2 regions of the Paenibacillus sp. T2-29 genome follow, and region 2 is predicted to be linked to the other one. Evidence: predicted binding sites of a transcription regulator. Region 2 holds the regulator's gene; the other holds the start of a gene.
The links. The regulator CtsR, encoded in region 2, represses protease genes until heat stress. The targets are predictions, from matches to a motif close to ATGGTCAATAAAGGTCAAACA.
Positions count from the first base shown of each region.

Region 1: clpP (ATP-dependent Clp endopeptidase proteolytic subunit ClpP) is a predicted target of CtsR. The motif match lies at 1,300-1,320, and genes of this name have one in related genera.

Region 1 is NZ_JBREVE010000008.1:207,819-211,245, forward strand. It holds gene ACU1JV_RS20865 (sugar-binding transcriptional regulator) at 1-889, opposite strand, end outside; tRNA gene ACU1JV_RS20870 (tRNA-Arg) at 1,149-1,220, shown strand; gene clpP (ATP-dependent Clp endopeptidase proteolytic subunit ClpP) at 1,432-2,028, shown strand; gene ACU1JV_RS20880 (PdaC/SigV domain-containing protein) at 2,141-3,250, opposite strand.
Region 2 is NZ_JBREVE010000017.1:92,990-96,416, reverse strand. It holds gene ACU1JV_RS27185 (GNAT family N-acetyltransferase) at 39-1,226, shown strand; gene ACU1JV_RS27180 (CtsR family transcriptional regulator) at 1,767-2,231, shown strand; gene ACU1JV_RS27175 (UvrB/UvrC motif-containing protein) at 2,316-2,840, shown strand; gene ACU1JV_RS27170 (protein arginine kinase) at 2,870-3,427, shown strand, end outside.

The sequences.
Region 1 (3,427 bases), on a different contig from region 2:
TGTCCTCCAAACGGAGTCCAAGCGTCAGCATTCTGTGAACAACGACGCCGTCTTCGTTAAAATAATAACCAAACGATTCGGCGACCGCGCCCTCATTGCTGATCTGGGCGAAGGTTTCAGGGTCAAGCTTGCGTCTGTGGGCCATTGCTATGGCGTTGCCTATCCCGTGAATGATAATACGACTTTCTCGAATCAGGCTCAATATATCCTGAATATTCGTATCCTCAAGCAAGGAGTTGTAAGCATGATTGCTGAGCAAATCCGGTACATGGAGCAGACGGTATTGAGCGCCGACCTTGCGAGCCATCGTGGAAGCAATTGTATTTGCCTGCATTTCCATGCTCTCTCCCAAACCCCCGCGTGCCGGTACAAACCATCCGCCTTTAAGCGGGCCGTTAGCAGGTAATGTCAGTTGTTCCGCCACATCTGCAATCGTCGTGCCACCTGTTACAGCGACCACGTCCTCGTCATCCATAACACTCAGCAGCGCCTTTGCGCCAGCACGGCCCAGTTCCTGCTTTGCTAACGGTGAAGCATCCGAATCCCCTGGAACGACAACCACCTTCCTCAAACCGTAGGCTTGACGAATCTGATCCTCCAATTGGGACAGGCCGAACAAGTTGTTCGCAATCGGCTCCAGCTGTTCCAGCAGATCCAGTCCTGCTTTGCTCACCTTCATGCCCACACTCTCAATCTCAATTAGCCCTTGCGCTTTAAGGAGATCAGTCTCAGCGCGCAGTACGCGCTCGGTCATATCCAGTGAAGCTGCCAGTGTTCTGCGTCCAATAACTTCGGACAGCATGATCTGATGCAGGATCGTGTACCTTTTTTTCAAAACATCCATGAGGTCGGGCAGAAGCTGCTTCTGTATTTCTAATATCTTTCGCATGCTTTCCACTCCCGCACACTTCTAAGTTCTGTCTCTATGCTATATCTCTAACTGGTCTTAAAATGTCCCGGGATAACTTTTTAAGTCCCACGTATATCTTACCCAATATTTGCTTCACATGCAAGTCTATCTGAACCTATATTTCTCAACTTTTTATGTGAATATGCGCACGTAATAAAAGCTTGCAATTCAATGCCGTATATCATATAATCATCTTTGTTTCCAATTAATTAGTTAGTTGCTTGTAATGTTCATCTGTGCGCCCGTGGTCCAACGGATATGACGTAGGCCTCCGGAGCCTGAGATCGAGGTTCGATTCCTCGCGGGCGCGTCGTTTTATATGATTGGCTAATTGTTCCATATAATGTTTTTAACCAAAAAGAGCGCTGAGCGCTCTTTTTTTAATCAATAGTTTGACTTTCTTTGACTTTTTGTTTGAAATTGTTTATCATGTGGTTAATACGGTAACAGTTTATAAATAGGGATGTGTAATCGGCATATCCACCAAATCCACTAACGATATTTAAGGGAGGTTTTTTGACGTGAGCTATGTTCCTATGGTAGTAGAACAAAGTAACCGCGGCGAACGCGCCTATGACATTTATTCCAGACTGTTGAAGGATCGCATTATTTTGTTAGGCTCGGACGTCAATGACGTTGTAGCCAACTCAATTATTGCACAAATGCTGTTTTTGGCTGCTGAAGATCCTGAAAAAGACATTCACTTGTATATTAACAGTCCTGGCGGTTCCATCACAGCTGGTATGGCCATTTTCGATACGATGCAATACATTAAACCTGACGTATCTACCATTTGTGTAGGTATGGCTGCTTCTATGGGCGCTTTCTTGCTGAATGCAGGTGCCAAAGGCAAACGTTTTGCCTTGCCAAACAGTGAAATTATGATTCACCAGCCACTGGGCGGTGCACAAGGACAGGCAACGGATATCGAAATTCGCGCCCGTCGCATTCTGAAAATGCGTGACAAATTGAACCGCATTCTCGCAGATCGCACAGGTCAACCACTGGAACGCATCGAAAAAGACACAGACCGTGACTATTTCATGTCCGCTGATGATGCCAAAGAATACGGTATTATTGATAAAGTGTTAACTAGCTCCTCTCCAGAAGGTGTATAAGAAAAGTAGTTTACTTCTGAATAGCTGGTAAATAGAAAGGCTGCCTCGGATTTTTGTATCCAGTAGGCAGCCTTTTTGATTTGCTATTTTTTAAAAATATAGGTCATCCAAATTATTGATTTTGTCTCGCAAAAGGCTTTGCGCCCTGAGGCAGCAGTTGAGCGAACGAGTAAGTAAACTCCGGAATTCCATACGCGTATGGAGCATAATCATACAAATCAAACACGATGGTTACTCCACTGTTGGTCACATAAAAATTCTGATCTGCGGCCAACTCTTTAAATTTTTCAAAACCTTCGCCAGCCTGGAGCGCATCAATTTTTTTCTTCAAATCAGCATTCAAAAACTTTTTATAGTTCGGATTTGCCTTCAATACGTCAGACAATTGCAGCAGCTTGCCATCAGCGAGCGAGAACGTGTATCCTTTACGCGCCGTCATACCATGTGCGCCACCTGTATACGAGTAGTCCTGCATAATCACACTTAGAATACCGTCCTTGTTATAGGCAATTGCAAAATCATTCTCGAAATCATACGGTCTTTCTGCTGTAACCTCTCCCTCTGCCACCATCTTTTTGCCTGCTGCCAATACTGTCTCTGCATGCTTTTTTAGCACATTATTAATGGCCTGTTGAGCCTCAGGATTCAGCTGGCTGCCGCTGATTTGTGGATACTTAATCTTATAAGAGACCTTTGCATTACTCGAAGCTGGAAGCGTCTGAGATGCAATTGTGATTGGATTTAGCTGGCTTTTACTTAATGTTACGGTTTTCTGAACTGCATTCCACTGAGCATCTATACCCAGATAGTCTTTCAGCAGACTCATAGGAATGTACAGCTTCCCGGCGATCATTTTGGCATCCATGCTGCGCGTGTTGATTCCGTTCACATTGACATAGGCATCCGAGGAGGAGACCACGATATAGAGCTTGTTGTACCCACTCCCCACTGTATATGTCCCTTCTTTGGTGTCATAGCTCACCGGAATTCCCAAGCTGTCACGCAGTGCTGCCACTGGAATCATGGTGTTCCCGTTCACTTGAATACCTTTAGCGGCCAACGTTTTACCATTCCATTGGATGGCGATCCCTGGCTGCTGTGTTGTCGCTTGCTGCTGTTTGGTCGATGCTGCCCCAATATAGGAAACGGGAATAACCGCAACCCCTGCTAAAATTCCCGCTGCCAGCAATGCTGAGCCCCATTTTTTTGTATGTTTGTTCATCGTAAGTATTCCTCCTATTGCAAATCTGTATAATCTATGTGTTTTGATCACTTTTCTTATTATATCTATACCCTATTGTATGTAGTTTACAATCTGTACACTCTCTGATTTCAATCTGTACACCTAACAGCCATTAGCTATGACAGACTCATTACAAAACGGTTTCAATAGACAAAA
Region 2 (3,427 bases):
TTTAAAAGGTCCAAGTATATGAGCGAGGTGACGAAGTTATGAAGATCAGGCAATTACAACGTGAGGAATTTGAAGCAGCTATTGAATTATCCCAGTATGCTTTTCAGTTTACAATGCCCCCGGAGGATCTGGAGAAAGCTAAGAAGAAATTCAAACCAGAACAAACATGGGGAATCTTCGACGGGCACGAATTGAATGCTAAACTGACCTTGCTGCCGCTACAAGTATACATACATGGTCAGGTTTTTGATATGGGGGGCATTGCTGGTGTGGCAACGTGGCCGGAAAAGCGTCGCGGGGGTATGGTTTCACGTTTGTTGACGCATGCGCTTGAAGAGATGAAGACTGCAGGACAAAGCCTTTCTTTTCTGCATCCATTCTCATTTGCCTTTTATCGTAAATTTGGATGGGAAACATATACGGAGTACAAAAAGTACGTCATTCCAATTGATAAATTCCCTGCTAAACTTAAAACAGAAGGTATAGTCAAACGGGATATCAAAAATATTTCAGAATTGGACCAAGTGTATCAATCGTATGCTTCACGTTACAATGGTACGCTGGTACGAGATAAGGAATGGTGGCAGGAACGGATTTTAAATGAAAATTATCGAACTGTAGTATATTACACGGATGCAGGCAATCCTCAGGGATATGCACTATACAAAATAGAAGATAAACAGTTAAATTGTGATGAGTTGGTATATGAAAATGAGACGGCACGTCGGGCTTTGTGGACTTATTTTGCAAATCATGACTCAATGATAACCCAAGGTAAATTTATTTACGTTCCAGCAGATGACAACCTGCCCTTTTTACTCGATGATCCGCGAATTCAACAGGAAACGGTGCCTTATTTTATGGGGCGTATTGTGGATGCAGTTGCTTTTGTAGAGAGATACCCTTTTGAGCAGATTGGAGAAGAAACAAGTTTGACCTTACATCTGACAGATCGGTATGCCCCTTGGAATGAAGGAGTATGGAGATTAACAATTACTACGGAGGGGCAAGGACATCTGGCAAGAGTGGATACAAGCAATTTATCTGACAACGCCTTAGCAGCTGACTTGAAACTGGGGATTCAGTCATTAACAACTTTAATGCTCGGCTACCAGCAAGCTGATAACCTGTCTAATTGGGGGCGTATTGAAGGAAGCAGTAAGTCTGTGGCTGCACTTAAACGTGTAATACCAATAAAACAAACGTTCTTATTGGATTTTTTCTGATAAAGCTCCAATTGGTTTTTCTTAATGTCCAACTTTTTTTTAACCAAATTGGATGTGGTTTATCATAATTACTCAAAGCTCTTTCCATAATGGGAAGAGTTTTTTGTAATATGGTATAAAACATAATTAGATTGCGAAAAATGGTATTGACCCCTTGGCAAAAATGAAATTTGTGCTATAATACGAATATAGTCAAAGAAAGTCAAAGTCAATTGGAATCAGTGTGATTCCACAAAAGTATTATGTTGTTGGATTGGCCGTATATAACAATTTGACAGCAAAAAAGTAAAAAATAACGACCTGATTTGCGTATAGTTAGGAGCTGCTTCTTATGGACAGAAGAGAAGTGTATGATTTATCGCAAATAAAGGTCACACTAGAAACAAAACGGTACAATTCCAATGGATGTAGAACAGGCAATAGCCTGAATACAGCTTAGATTCGTGACTATACCGTTTGGTTAAGTTCAATATACGGCGGACTCTGTGGAGCGTGAAATGTATTTGAATTCTTGCGTTTCCGTTAGTGGAGGATGATGAAATGCGCAATGTTTCCGACATTATTGAACAATATTTGAAGAGCATGCTGCTGGAAAGTCCCCAAGGCTTAGTGGAGATTCAGCGTAATGATCTGGCTGACCGCTTTTCCTGCGTACCGTCGCAAATTAATTATGTAATTAGTACCCGGTTTACGCTGGAAAAAGGTTATGTGGTGGAAAGTAAACGCGGTGGTGGAGGCTACATTCGAATTCAGCGAATTCAATTACCTGCACAACATGCGATCCATACACACCTTCATCAGAGCATCGGGGAGGAAATTAGCCAATCGGCAGCAGAAGGACTGATTTATCAGTTAGAGGAAGCTCATTTTTTAAGCAAAAGGGAAGCTGGTCTAATGAAGGCTGCTTTATCAAGAGATACATTATTGCTAAAGCTTCCCTATCGTGACCAACTGCGAGCAAGATTGCTTAAGGCTATGCTGATCTCGTTGCTGGCGGCCAAATAGCTAGTATCCATTAACCAGTGAATAGAGATTTGCAATTCAGATGTAGGGATTTGTAAAAATCCTGACGTTGAAGGAGGTGCTTTTATGCTGTGCCAAGAATGTAATATGCGGCCGGCAACTTTGCATTTCACCAAAATTGTGAATGGCGAAAAGACAGAGTTTCATATTTGTGAGACATGTGCGAAGGAAAAAGGGGAGATGATCCCTGGAACACCTAATGGCTTTTCGATTCATAGCTTGTTGTCGGGGATGTTGGATTTTGACTCCAGCACAAAGAGCCAGTCTTCAGGTCACACTGTTCCCCAAAATCTGCAATGCAAGGATTGCGGTATGACTTATACACAGTTTAGTAAGCTAGGACGTTTTGGATGTCCATCATGCTATCAATATTTTGATAGTCGTCTGGACCCTCTGTTCAAGCGTGTGCATGGTAGTACGAGTCATGTTGGGAAAGTTCCGGTCCGTACTGGAGGCCGATTAAAGGTTAAACGGCAAATTGATGATTTGAAAAAAGAGATGCAACAACACATTGTACAGGAAGAATTCGAATCAGCTGCTGAGCTTAGGGATCAAATCAGAAAGCTTGAAAAAGAAATGACTGAAGAGTAAAGTTTGTGAAGAGTAGGAGGGAATGCGTGATGCCCAATATCCGATTTACGGAAAAGCCGCTAAGTGATTGGATGCGTGGTGATGCTGCGGATTCGGAGATTGTCATTAGCAGCCGGGTAAGAATTGCGCGTAACTTGCAGCATCTGCCTTTTCCCATGCTTGCTACCAATCAGCAGTCGGAAGAAGTGCTTCAACGCTTAACGGATATCCTTCAGTATGATGATTTGCGTCGTTTTGGTACTTTTCATACCTTGAAAATATCCGAGTTGGATGAGATCGACAAGCAGGTACTGGTTGAGAAGCACTTAATTAGTCCTAATTTGGCGAACGAATCTCGCAACGGTGCTGTGTTGATTAGTGATGATGAATCAGTTAGTGTTATGATAAATGAAGAGGATCATCTGCGTATTCAGTGCTTATATCCGGGATGTCAGGTGAGAGAAGCCTGGGAACGCGCCATGGTCATTGATGATGCATTCGAAGCTCATGTTGATTATGCATTTGATGATCGGAGAGGTTTTCTGACCAGTTGTCCGACGAATGTCGGCACAGGTATGAGAGCTTCGGTGATGATGCATTTACCCGCA